DNA from 2 places in the Stenotrophomonas sp. 24(2023) genome. Region 2 is predicted to be linked to the other one. Evidence: riboswitches for the same ligand, from Rfam matches in the RefSeq annotation. Region 2 holds a riboswitch; the other holds the start of a gene.
The links. Region 2 has a riboswitch for thiamine pyrophosphate ahead of thiC (phosphomethylpyrimidine synthase ThiC). Riboswitches for the same ligand answer to the same signal wherever they lie in the genome.
Positions count from the first base shown of each region.

Region 1 (6,600 bases), 1.0 Mb from region 2:
CGCGACCTGCTGCTGGCCGCACCGGAACAGCGCGATGGGTTGCTGGAAAAGGCTGCAGGACTGCGCAAGGACTACCAGCAGGTGCGCGATGAACTGGCCAGCCTGCGCTTCGATGCCCGTGGCGAGGTGGTGATGAAGGCGATCGCCGGCACCGATGCGGCTGCGCATGCCGCCAACTCGCGCATCCGCGCGCTGGTCCACGATGGCGACATCGCGCAGGCCACGGCCCTGCTGCATGGCGAAGCCGGCCCGTTCTTCGCCGCACGCGGCGCCGCCATCCAGGCCGGCATCGACCTGCAGCGCTCCAACACCGCCATTTCCAGCGAAGGCATCGATGCGGCGGTCAGCCTGGCCAACCGCGTGCTGCTCGCCTTCGGTGCGCTGGCGGCCATCGCCGGCCTGCTGCTGGCCTGGCTGATAACCCGCAGCCTGACCGGGCCGCTGGGCCGCGCCACCGCCGTGGCCGATGCGATCGCCCAGGGCCGCCTGGACAACAGCATTCCACCACAGCCCGGCGATGAAACCGGCCGCCTGCTGACCAGCATGCGCCACATGCAGGAACAGCTGCATGCGGTGCTGCGCGCGCAGTCGGCCATGCACCGCGAGCACGACGCCGGCCGCATCAGCCATCGCATGGATGAAGCGGCCTTCCCCGGCGCATTCGGGCAGATGGTGCGCGACACCAATGCGCTGGTGGATTCCCACCTGCAGCTGCTCGCCCGCGTGTCGGCGCTGATGGGCCGCTATGCGATCGGTGACCTGTCCGATGACATGGACGTGCTGCCGGAAGAAAAAGCGGTCATCACCGAATCCATGGCCACGGTCAAGCGCAACCTCGGGGCGGTCAACCAGGAAATCAGCCGCCTGGCCGGTGCCGCCGCACAGGGTGATTTCTCGCAGCGGGGCGACGCCACTGCCTTCCAGCATGCATTCGGCACCATGGTCGCGCGCCTGAACCAGCTCATGGCGACCGCCGACGACAACCTGGCCACCCTGTCCACCACGCTGCAGGCCATCGCTGCCGGTGACCTGACCGTGCGCATGGACGGCGAGTTCCACGGCGTGTTCGCCACCATGCGCGACGATGCCAACAGCACCGTCGCCCAGCTGACCCGTATCGTCTCGCGCATCCAGCACTCCAGCCTGGCCATCAATGCCGCCGCCAGCGAGATCGCCACCGGCAACAACGACCTGTCGCGGCGTACCGAGCAGCAGGCCGCGAACCTGGAGGAAACCGCCGCCTCGATCGAGGAGCTGACCTCCACCGTGCGCCACAATGCCGACCACGCGCGGCAGGCCAACCAGCTGTCGATCGGCGCGGCAGCGGTCGCGGGCGAGGGCGGCCAGGTCGTCGGCCAGGTGGTGGCGACGATGGCGCAGATCCAGGGCGCATCACACCGCATCGCCGACATCATCTCGGTCATCGACGGCATCGCGTTCCAGACCAACATCCTGGCGCTCAACGCCGCCGTCGAGGCCGCGCGTGCCGGCGAACAGGGCCGCGGCTTTGCCGTGGTCGCCGCCGAAGTGCGTGCGCTGGCCCAGCGCAGCGCCACGGCCGCCAAGGAGATCAAGGACCTCATCAACGATTCCACCAGCAAGGTCGAAACCGGTTCGGCACTGGCACAGCAGGCCGGTCGCACCATGGAGGAACTGGTGGAATCGGTGCAGCGCGTGACCGGCATCATGGCCGAGATTTCCGCGGCCTCCTCCGAGCAGGCCGCCGGCATCGAGCAGGTCAGCCAGACCGTGATGCAGATGGATGAAACCACCCAGCAGAATGCCGCGCTGGTGGAAGAAGCCTCCGCTGCCGCCTCGGCGATGGAATCGCAGGCGCGTGACCTGGCCCAGGCCGTGTCGGTGTTCCGCATCGCCGAGGCCGAGCGCGGCACGCCCACCGTGCGCCCCGCCCTGAGCCTGGTGCACTGAGCAACCGCCGCCCCGCCACCGGGACCTGGGCAGGGCGCCCGGTGGCGGGGTGTCAGCGGGACGCCGTCGGCTGCAACGCGTCCAGCACCCGGCAATCGGCCATGCGGCCGCCGGGGCAGTTACCGATCATCCGCTGCAGTTCCTCCTGCAATGCCTGCAGATCACGGATGCGGCGGCTGATGTCGGCGATGTGCAGGCGCACCACCTCGTCCACCTCGCGGCAGGCGTGTTCGCGCTGTTCGCTGAAGGCGATCAGTTCACGCACCTGTTCGATGGAGAACCCCAGTTCGCGCGCGCGGCGCACGAATGCCAGGCGGCGCTGGTCACCCACGTCGTAGCAGCGGTAATTGCCCTGCGAACGCAGCGGTGCCCGCAGCAGGCCGATCTTTTCGTAGTAGCGGATGGTTTCGGCCTTGGTGCCGGTCTGCCGGGCCAGCTGGCCGATGCTGAAGGAGGTGGACATGGCTTGACCTTGTAGGGGCTACAAGGTTGATAAAGGCGCCTGTTCCCCCTTTCAAGGCCGGGCCGGCCCCGGATGTGCCATGGACCACTGCTGCAGCCACAAACGTTCGGAACTGGAAGCGCTGGCCCTGCACGGGGCGCAGCGGCGCGTGCTGGTCGCCGTGCTGGTCATCAACCTGGCGATGTTCTTCATCGAGTTCGGCGCCGGGCTGGTGGCCCGCTCCAGCGCCCTGCAGGCCGACGCGGTGGACATGCTGGGCGATGCCATCGTCTACGGCCTGAGCCTGTGGGCGGTGAACCGCGGCGCACGCTGGGAGGCCGGCGCCGCGCTGGCCAAGGGCCTGATGATCCTGGCCTTCTTCGTCTTCATCGCGGTGGAAGTGGCGTATCGCGTGGTCAACGGGGTGCCGCCGGCGAGCGGGCTGATGCTGCTGTTCGGCGGCATCGCGCTGGTGGCCAACCTGGCCTGCCTGGCCCTGCTGTGGCGCTTCCGCGCACTGAACCTCAACATGAAGAGCACCTTCGAATGCTCGCGCAACGATGTGCTGGCCAACCTCGGCGTGCTGCTGGCCGGGGCCGGGGTGGCCCTGAGCGGGCGCGGCTGGCCGGACATCGTGGTCGGGGCGATCATCGCGCTGCTGTTCCTGGCCTCGGCCGTGCGGGTGATCGGCGAAGCGTGGCCGGCCTGGCGGCGGGCCGCCGCGCAGCCGCGCGCTTGACCTCAACAATGGTTGAGGCCGTAAACAGGACGGCCAGTGGGCGACCACCGGCTTTTCCCGTGAACGGAGCAGCATTGCATGGACATCATGATCATCGGCGCCAGCCGCGGGCTTGGCCGCGCGCTTGGCGAAGGCCTGTGCAAGCCCGGCGACACCCTGACCGGCGTGTCGCGCACCCGCCCGGCGCACCTCACCGCCGCCCGTGGCACGACGGTGCACTGGATCGAGGCCGACCTGTCACAGCCACAGGCCGCCGCCGCGCGGATCGATGCACAGGCACCGCCGGTGCTGGACGTGCTGGTCTGCAACCTCGGCATCTGGGAAGCGCAGGCCTTCAGCGATGCGTACGACTTCCTGGCCAGCCCGGACGAGGAACTGGCGCGCCTGGTGGACACCAACCTCACCGCACTGCTCCTGCTGCTGCGCCGGTTGCTGCCGCGGCTGCTGCGCAGCCGCCAGCCGCGCCTGGTCCTCACCGGCTCGACCTCGGCGCTGCGCCGCAGTGGTCGTCCGGAGGTGGCCTTCGGTGCCACCAAGGCCGCCCTGGACGGCATCGCCGATGCGCTGCGCGAACAGTTCCGCGCACAGCGCCTGGCGGTCACCACGCTGCACCTGGGCTATCTCAATACCGACGATGGCCTGCAGGTGCCACGTGAGGTGGCCGCCGCGCGCGGCGCCGGCACGCGGGTACCCGTGCACGACGTGGTGGCGGTGCTGCGCAGCCTGCTGTCGCTGTCCGATGCCAGCTTCGTGCGTGAACTGGTGATGCCCGCCATTGCCGATCCGCATTTCTGAGCCCGGCACGGCAGTGCCATGGCCCGGGCGGTACCATGGTCGCCCTTCCACCTGCCGCCATGCCGCTGCGCACCGCCCCATGTCCGTTTCCTCCCACCGCGTGCAGGGCCTGAACAACGATTCGGTGGCCGCTGACTGGCCACCGATCACCGCTGCGGAACTGGCCGGGCTGCAGGCGGACTACCCCCAGCTGGCCGGTAACTGCCGGCTGCTCTGGCACAGCCCGCGCCCGCTGTCGGCCGCTGCCATCGTCGAAGCGGCGGCGGGCCGTGTCTTCATCAAGCGCCACCACCAGCGGGTGCGCAGCGTGCAGACGCTGGGCGAAGAGCATCGCTTCATCGCCCACCTCGGCGCACAGGGCCTGCCAGTGGTGCGGGTGCTGCACGACGCGCATGGCGCCAGCGCCGTGGCCCACGGCGAATGGACCTACGAACTGCATGCGCTGGGCGAAGGCCACGACGTCTACCGCGATGCCCATTCGTGGACGCTGGTGGGCGACGTGGCGCAGGCACGCGAAGCCGGCCGCATGCTGGCCCGGCTACACCAGGCCGCTGCGGGCTACGACGCGCCACAGCGCACGACGCACATCCTGGTGGCGCGTGATGCGCTGATCCGCAGCGCCGACCCGCTGGCCCTGCTCGCCGCCAGCCTGCCCGCGCGCCCCGGCCTGGCCCGCTATCTGGCGCGCCAGCCCTGGCAGCAGCAGCTGCAGCGCACGGTGCTGCCCTGGCATGCCGCACTGGGTACACGCCTGCAGGCCGAACCCACGCTGTGGGCGCACAACGACTGGCACGTCTCCAACCTGCTGTGGCGACAGGACGGCGCAGTGCCCCAGGTGCAGACGGTGTTTGATTTCGGCCTGGCCTCGCCCACCAGCGCGCTGTTCGACCTGGCCACGGCCATCGAGCGCAACGCCATTGCCTGGCTGGAACTGGAGCGTGGCGATCAGGCCGTGCGCACGGACATTGCGCTGGCACTGGTCGAGGGCTACCAGCAGGTGCTGCCGCTGGCGCCGGAACGCGTGGCCCTACTGGCCGACCTGTTGCCGGTGGTCCATTTCGACTTCGCACTGTCCGAAGTGGAGTACTTCGAGGGCGTCACCGGCTCGACCGCCAATGCCGACGTGGCCTACCACACCTTCCTGCTGGGCCATGCGCAGTGGTTCGCGGGGGAGATCGGGCAGCGGCTGCTGGCCGCGCTGCGCGGGGCTGGCTGAACGCTTCAGAGGAGCATCCACGCATGGCGTGGATCTACGGGATGGGCGTTCATCCGCGCAGGGTGTGGATCTACAGGCCGCCGGCCGCCGGGGTGCGGCTCGCAAATCCGTACCATTTGTAGTGAAATGGTCACCGAAGCGGGGGTGCCTGGGTCTGCCAGGCTGAGAGAGTCCCTTGGAACCTGATCCGGTTTGCACCGGCGTAGGGAGCTTTGAGCAGTGGGCACACCGCCACCCCGGCCACGCCGGGCCGGTGCACGTTCGCGCCGTCGCTTCGTCTCCTTCTGCCTGATGACGAACCGAATGAACCGCTGCCTGCGTCCCTCCCTGCTTACCCTGGCCCTGTGCGTGGCCCTGCCCGCCCATGCCGATGCCCCCGCCGATGCCGGCGAACGCTCGCCGACCGATCTGGCGGCCGTGCGCGTGCAGGCCCGGCAGGACGGCAACCGTGCGGCGCAGTCCGGCAGCTTCGGCGGCGGCGACTGGAAGAACACGCCGGCATCGGTGAACGTGCTCGACCGCGCGCAGCTGGACACGCTGCAGGTGCGCACGCTGTCCGAGCTGGCCCGCAGCGATGCATCGCTGGGCGACAGCTACGCGCCGGTGGGCTACTACCAGAACATCGCCATCCGTGGCTTCGCGCTGGATACCGCCACCGGCTACCGCTTCAACGGCCTGTCCATGGCCGGCGAGCAGCGCCTGGCGCTGGAAAACCTCCAGCAGGTGGAGATCCTCAAGGGCGAAGCCGGCCTGGCCGCCGGCGTGATGGCCCCGGGCGGCATCATCAACTACGTGGGCAAGCGCCCGGCCGAGGTCCGCACCGTCACCCTGGGCACCGACTCGGAAGGCTCGCGCTACACCGCCGTGGACGTCGGCCATTGGCTGACCCCGCGCTTCGGCCTGCGCCTGAATGCCGCCTGGGAAGACACCCACGCCTACGTCGATCACGCCGATGGCCGCCGCAATTTCTACTCGCTGGCGGCCGACTGGCTGATCAGCGAGCACGGCAAGCTGGAAGTGGATGCCAACTACCAGACCAGCGCGCAGCGCTCGGTATCCGGCTACCAGCTGCTGGGCGGGGTGGCCCTGCCGCACGGCGTGGACCGCTCGCTGATGCTCGGCCACCAGCCCTGGCAGGCACCGGTCAGCATCGCCAGCAGCAACATCACCGCCGCCCATACCTACGATTTCAACGCGGACTGGCAGTCGCGCGTGGCCGTCGGCCACAGCCGTTCGGTCATCGATGACAACGTGGCCTTCGCCTATGGCTGCTTCTACGCCGCGCAGTGCGCCGATGGCAGCGTGCCGGGCAATTACTTCGCCCCCAACGGCGACTACGACATCTACGACTACCGCAGCCCGGACGACACCCGCCGCAATCTGGAAGCGCGCGCCGAACTCCGTGGCCACTTCAGCACCGGCCGCATCGGCCACCAGCTGACCCTGGGCCTGGACAGCTTCCAGCGCACCGTGGACAAG
Region 1 covers NZ_CP133160.1:2,067,009-2,073,608, reverse strand. The annotation lists gene Q9R17_RS09115 (methyl-accepting chemotaxis protein) at 1-1,929, shown strand, start outside; gene Q9R17_RS09110 (helix-turn-helix domain-containing protein) at 1,982-2,392, opposite strand; gene Q9R17_RS09105 (cation transporter) at 2,472-3,110, shown strand; gene Q9R17_RS09100 (SDR family oxidoreductase) at 3,189-3,905, shown strand; gene Q9R17_RS09095 (phosphotransferase) at 3,985-5,121, shown strand; TPP riboswitch at 5,252-5,347, shown strand; gene Q9R17_RS09090 (TonB-dependent siderophore receptor) at 5,425-6,600, shown strand, end outside.
Region 1: it holds a riboswitch for thiamine pyrophosphate, as region 2 does, so the genes downstream of both, Q9R17_RS09090 (TonB-dependent siderophore receptor) here and thiC (phosphomethylpyrimidine synthase ThiC) in region 2, are expected to answer to the same signal.

Region 2 (6,600 bases):
GGGCATTTCCGGCAAGCGCATCACCCCGATGTCCGCCCCATCGGTGACTGCCAGGGCCAGGAACAGGTCATTTCCGTCAGCGCTGGCGCTGAAACCGTTGCTCGCACTCAACCGCCCCGCGTCCAGACAACGCGACAGCGGCGCCTGGTCTTCCTGCAGGCGGACCAGTTCGGTGCTGCAATCCCGGCTGCTGGCCAGGTAATCGATGCCGCCACTGCGGGCCACCGTCCAGGTCCGGTAGCGCCAGCGGGTGGGCTGGTCGGTGCTGATCTGGCGCACGCTGGCCGCATCCAGGCCCGGGTCGACCGACCACAGACCACTGGCCGCCAGGCGGGTAAACAGGATCCGTCCATGCTGGGCGTCGAAGCGGGCCTGCGAAACGCCTTCCAGGCTGGCGAGCCGGCGCCACGGCGTGCTGCTGCGATCGAACAGGCTCAGGCGGATCCGCTGTTCAGCATCGCGCTCGATGACCAGCAGGTGCCCGGGCTGGTCGGTATACAGGGCCTGCAAGGGCTGCACGACCGGGATCGGCAGCGCCTGGAGATGATCGTCGCGGGGGGCGATCTCGTAGACGGTGGCCTTGCCATGGTCATCCCGCCCGACCACCAGCAGCTGACGGCTGTCCGGTGACCAGTCCGGGGCCTGCCGGGTTTCCGGCCGCAGCCCTTCCACCGGGCGCAGCGAATCGGGCCGCTTCAGGTCGGCCCACCACAGCGCGAACGTGCCGGAACGGTCCGACGTGAATACCAGGTGCTGGCCATCGGGCGACAGCGTCGGTTGGCCATCACGGCCGTTGGACGGGAACAGGCGCGTGGCCGCGCTGCCCTGCAGGGACATGCGGAACACCCCGAACTGGGCGCGCCGGTGGACGAAGGCCAGCATGTCCCCCCGCCGGGAGACGGCCGGCCACTGCGCGTCATCCAGCCCGACGTCGCGCAGGGTGCGTTTGTCGCCATCCAGGTAGTACAGGCGGACCTCGCTGTCCACGCGACGGCCGAACACGATGTGCCGGCTGTCCGACAGCCAGGCCCAGCCGCGGATCTCGGCGGCATCCTCCGTCAGGCGCTCGGGAACCCCGCCATTGGCCGGCATGCGCCACAGGTCACCCAGCTGGGGGTTGCGGACGAAGGCCAGCCAGCGGCCATCCGGCGAGAACCGGGGCGCATAGTCGTAATCGTCGTCGCTGACCGGGTACTCCAACGCCCGCCACTGCCCGCTGGCAAGGTCCAGCACCCGGATGCCCTTGTGCGCGAACCGGCCCACCATGCTGCCGAACACCAGCCCGCGACCGTCCGGTGTCCAGTCGAAACTCAGCAGTTCGGTCCCGTCACAGCGGGTCGCCTGGCGCACGTCACCGCCGGTGGCGCTGGCAATCAACACCTGGCAGCTGCCGTCCTCCCCGAACCGGGCAAAGGCGATTTCACGCCCGTCCGGCGACCAGCTCGGGAAACGGTCACTGGCCCCGGCCGGCGGTGCGACGAGCAGGCGTGCCGGGGTGTTCCCCGAGGTCTGTACCTTGATCGCACTGCCGCTGCCTTCGCCGTCACTGGCCGCCTCATAGGCAACCTGGGAACCGTCGGGGGACAGCGTCGGGTAGGTTTCAAAGCCGGCGCTTGCGGTAATCAGCCGGTACGGGCGCTCCGGGCTGCCGATCACCCGCGTTCCGTCTTCCACCGCCGCTTCCAGTGCGGTCGGCGGTGGCTCGCGCGTGGCCAGCAGGTAGGTGAGCAGCAGCACGGCCACCACCAGGCAGGCGCCGGCGCCCCAGAACAGGGCCTGCCGCAGCCGCCGGTAACGCCGCGGAACATCGCCGGCCGGTAACGGGAATGCCGGCAGCGCAGGATCCGTTGCCTCACCGGGAAGCGGAAGGGGCGGCGCATCGGCCTCCAGGGCGTGTTCCGGATCGAGCAGCGTCACCGGAACCAGCAGCCGGTAACCACTCTTGGCGATGGTCTCGATGTAGGCGGTGCCGTTGTCCTCACCGATGGCGAACGCCTTGCGCAGCTGCGTCACCGCCTGGGTCAGCACGTCGTTGGTGGGCAGCGTGTCCGGCCAGACCTCGGCGAACAGCTCTTCACGGGTGACCACCCGCCCCGGCTGGCGCATGAGAAGGCGCAGCACGCCCAGCGCCTTGGGAGTCAAGCGGCGCAGACGACGCGTACCGGGCACCTGTACTTCACGCGAAGACAGGCTGACACGGCACTGGCCGACCAGGATCATGTCGGCTTCCGGGGCTGGATAATCGCTGCTGTTCATCCTCTGCTATGCGGCCAAGACAGTTTCAAACCCGAGGACATTCATGGCGCCCCCATCCTTGGGTACAGCAAAAAGCCAGACTCGGCACACGGCATCGGCGCAAAGCGCAAAAAAAAAGATGCGCGCGAATATTAGCCTAAGCCGGTTACTCCGCACTATCGCGAAGTGAACAACAGGCTCTCTCTCGCCGACGCATTCAGATAAAAAGCTTCACCATTCGCGCCCCTGCGGGCGCGAAATTTTTAAGTGGCGTTCATTTTCATGAGCGCTTGAGCATGGTCAATCCGACCAGCCGCGACACCACCAAAGCTACGTACATCACGCCGGAAAACTGCTCCAGCATGACCAGTGCGCGAGCCTGTGGATGCAGGGGCACCACATCGCTCAATCCCACGCCGGACAGCAAGCTGAAGCTGAGATAAAGCAGTTCCATCCAGCTGCGCAGATCGCCCTCGCCGGTGCCGGCGAAACTGCCCGGATACCACTGCTGGCACACCGAGAATGCAAACGCGAACGCCCACGCAAGCAGCGTGAAGGTGGCGCCCACAGCGAACAGTTCGTCGCGGGTCACCTTATGGTCCTGCAGCATGTAGGCCGTCAGTGCGCCGGCCGTATAGAAATACAGCAGGCTCTCGAGCAGTTGCGCGGTGGTGGCCAGGGCCGGCTTGTCCAGCCAGACCCCGGCCAGGGAAAACACCACGGCCGGAATGGCCAGCAGCAGGGCCAGCCAGGTCCCGAGCGGGCTGCGCTGCACGACCCACAAGGCAAGCCCCAGTACCGCCATGCCGAAGGCGCCGACCAGTGCCCGCCCCCCCGCGGTTTCATCCAGGGCGGGATACAGCAGCACGGCCAGCAGCTGGATGCCTAGCAACCAGGCCGACGGATGCCGGCGGGCGATGGCCAGCCAGCGGGTGGTCATGGCAACGGGCATGGCGTCCTTTCCCCGGGGAGCGATGCGGCGAGAATAGCGGGTCGCGCCGGACCATGCCCGGCGCGCACCGTCCGGCCCCGCTCCGCCCCGCCGGCTCATTCCTGCCGGTAGACCTGCGCCCCGGCCGCGCGGAACTCCTCGGCCTTTTCCTGCATGCCCGATTCGGCGTAATCGCGCACATCCTGGGTGATCTTCATCGAGCAGAAATGCGGGCCGCACATCGAGCAGAAGTGCGCCAGTTTGTGCGCATCCTTGGGCAGCGTCTCGTCGTGGAACTCCTTGGCTTTTTCCGGGTCCAGGCCGAGGTGGAACTGGTCTTCCCAGCGGAACTCGAACCGTGCCTTGCTCAGCGCGTTGTCACGCACCTGCGCCCCCGGGTGGCCCTTGGCCAGGTCGGCCGCATGCGCGGCGATGCGGTAGGCCATGATGCCGTCGCGCACGTCCTGGCGGTTGGGAAGGCCGAGATGCTCCTTCGGCGTGACATAGCAGAGCATCGCCGTGCCGTACCAGCCGATCATCGCCGCACCGATGGCACTGGTGATGTGGTCATAGCCGGGCGCGATGTCGGTGGTCAGCGGCCCCAGCGTGTAGAACGGTGCCTCGCCGCACTCGCGCAGCTGCTTGTCCATGTTTTCCTTGATCAGCTGCATCGGCACGTGGCCGGGGCCTTCGATCATGGTCTGCACGTCGTGCTTCCAGGCGATCTTCGTCAGTTCACCCAGCGTCTCCAGTTCGCCGAACTGTGCCGCGTCGTTGGCATCGGCAATGCAGCCCGGGCGCAGGCCATCGCCCAGCGAGAAGGTCACGTCGTAGGCCTTCATGATCTCGCAGATCTCTTCGAAATGCGTGTACAGGAAGTTTTCCCTGTGATGGGCCAGGCACCACTTGGCCAGGATCGAGCCACCGCGCGAAACGATGCCGGTCACCCGCTTGGCGGTCAGCGGCACATAGCGCAGCAGCACGCCGGCATGGATGGTGAAGTAGTCCACGCCCTGCTCGGCCTGCTCGATGAGCGTGTCGCGGAAGATCTCCCAGGTCAGTTCCTCGGCACGCCCATCGACCTTTTCCAGGGCCTGGTAGATCGGCACGGTGCCGATGGCCACCGGCGAATTGCGGATGATCCATTCGCGCGTTTCATGGATGTGCTTGCCGGTGGACAGGTCCATCACCGTGTCGCCGCCCCAGCGGATGGCCCACACCAGCTTTTCCACTTCCTCGGCGATGCCCGAGGACACCGCGCTGTTGCCGATGTTGGCGTTGATCTTGGTGAGGAAGTTGCGGCCGATGATCATCGGCTCGCTTTCCGGATGGTTGATGTTGTTGGGCAGCACGGCGCGGCCACGTGCGATTTCATCGCGCACGAATTCGGGCGTGATGATCTTCGGGATGGCCGCACCGAAGGACTGCCCGGGGTGCTGTGCCAGCAGGCCCGCATCGGCGATGGCCTCCAGCCGCTGGTTTTCGCGGATGGCAACGAATTCCATTTCCGGGGTGATGATGCCGCGCCGTGCGTAGTGCATCTGGGTGACGTTGGCGCCGGCACGGGCGCGGCGCGGCTGCACGCGCGCCGGGAAGCGCACCGCGTCCAGCTTCGGGTCGTGCTCGCGCGTACGGCCGAAGGCTGAACTCAGGCCGGCCAGTGCTTCGGTGTCACCGCGTTCTTCGACCCATGGGCGGCGCAATGCCGGCAGGCCGGCGGACAGGTCGATGCGCGCGTCCGGATCGGTGTAGGGACCGGAGGTGTCATACACCGTGACCGGCGCGTTCTCCTCGCCGCCGAACAGCGTCGGCGTGCGGGACAGCACGATTTCACGCATCGGCACCTGCAGGTCCGGGCGCGAGCCGGGCACGTGGATCTTGCGCGAACCGGGAATGGGCCGGGTCACCGATTCGGAGAGTTGCTGGGCCTGTTGCTGCAGGGCGGAGAGCTGTGCGTTCATCGGGCATCGTCCAGGAAGGTCAGGGACGAAGCGGCGGCGCACTGCCGGCGCGCGCGGACGGTGCCAGGACGGTTCCTGGGCGGTGTCCACGCACGGCCTGCACTGCAAAGCTTCCCTACGCCGGTATGAACCGGATCAGGTTCCAAGGGACTGTCTCAACCGTGGCCACTGGCCCGGTACCCCCGCTTCTTGGCGGGCATTAGAGCATAGATGCGGCAGCTGGGTCAGGCCTTCCCGCGCGGGAAAAGACGGTGCGCATTAACAGAACCATGACGTCGCATTCAGTAACGTGCCCGCGCCCGGTGTCATTGCGACCGGTGTCTTCTCCGCCGCCACTGCGGCCCCTGCCCGGTTCGTGCTGCATGCCGCCGGCCCCTCGATGCAAGCTCTCTGGCTCGCTCCCCTCAATCCCTTGATCGGAGACGCTCCTTCATGGTGTTCCGTATTTCCATCGCGTTGGTGGCCCTGCTGGTGCTGATCGCCGGCGTCGCACCCGGCCCGTTCAACGACATCGTCCAGGCCGCTCTGGCCCACGTCATCCGTGGTGCCGGCTGGATGTACCTGCTGGTGGTGTTCCTCACCCTCACCTTCCTGCTGTACCTGGCCTTCGGCCGCTTCGGCAACCTGCGCATCGGCGGCGAAGACGCCGAGCCGGATTTCTCGCGCGCCAGCTGGCTGTCGATGCTGTTCGCCGCCGGCATGGGCATCGGCCTGGTGTTCTGGGGCGCGGCCGAGCCGATCTCGCACTTCCTCAAGCCACCGGAAGGCCTGCCGCCGGAGAGCATGGATGCTGCGCGCGCCTCGATGCGCTACGCGTTCTTCCACTGGGGCCTGCACCCGTGGGCGATCTACGCGCTGATCGGGCTGGCGATGGCCTGGTTCCAGTACAACCGCAACGGCCGTGGGCTGGTCAGCGACATGCTGCAGCCGGTGATCGGCCGCCACCATCGGGGTGTTTTCGGGCAGGCGGTCAACATCGCCGCCGTGGTGGCCACCGCCATCGGTGTTGCGACCACGCTGGGTTTCGGCACCATCCAGATCGCTGCCGGCCTGCACCGCGTGTTCGGCATTCCGGCCAGCCTGCCGGTGCAGATGACCATCATCGCGGTGGCCTTCGTGCTGTACATGCTGTCCACCAGCAGCGGCGTGGAGCGCGGCATCAAGTGGCTGTCCAACTTCAACCTGGCGCTGGCGGCGCTGCTGGCCGCGGCGGTGCTGGTACTGGGCCCGACCGGCTTCATCTTCGATACCTTCACCACCACGCTGGGCTCCTACCTGAACCAGCTGGTGACGATGAGCCTGCGCATGTCGCCGTTCTCCGGCAGCACGTGGGTGGCGGACTGGACCATCTTCTATTGGGCCTGGTGGATCGCCTGGGCACCGTTCGTGGGCGCGTTCATCGCGCGCGTCTCACGTGGCCGCAGCGTGCGCGAGTTCGTGGTCGGCGTGGTGCTGGCACCGACCCTGCTCGGC
Region 2 covers NZ_CP133160.1:1,061,620-1,068,219, forward strand. The annotation lists gene Q9R17_RS04725 (winged helix-turn-helix domain-containing protein) at 1-2,256, opposite strand, end outside; gene Q9R17_RS04730 (ion channel) at 2,516-3,187, opposite strand; gene thiC (phosphomethylpyrimidine synthase ThiC) at 3,283-5,127, opposite strand; TPP riboswitch at 5,222-5,321, opposite strand; gene Q9R17_RS04740 (BCCT family transporter) at 5,560-6,600, shown strand, end outside.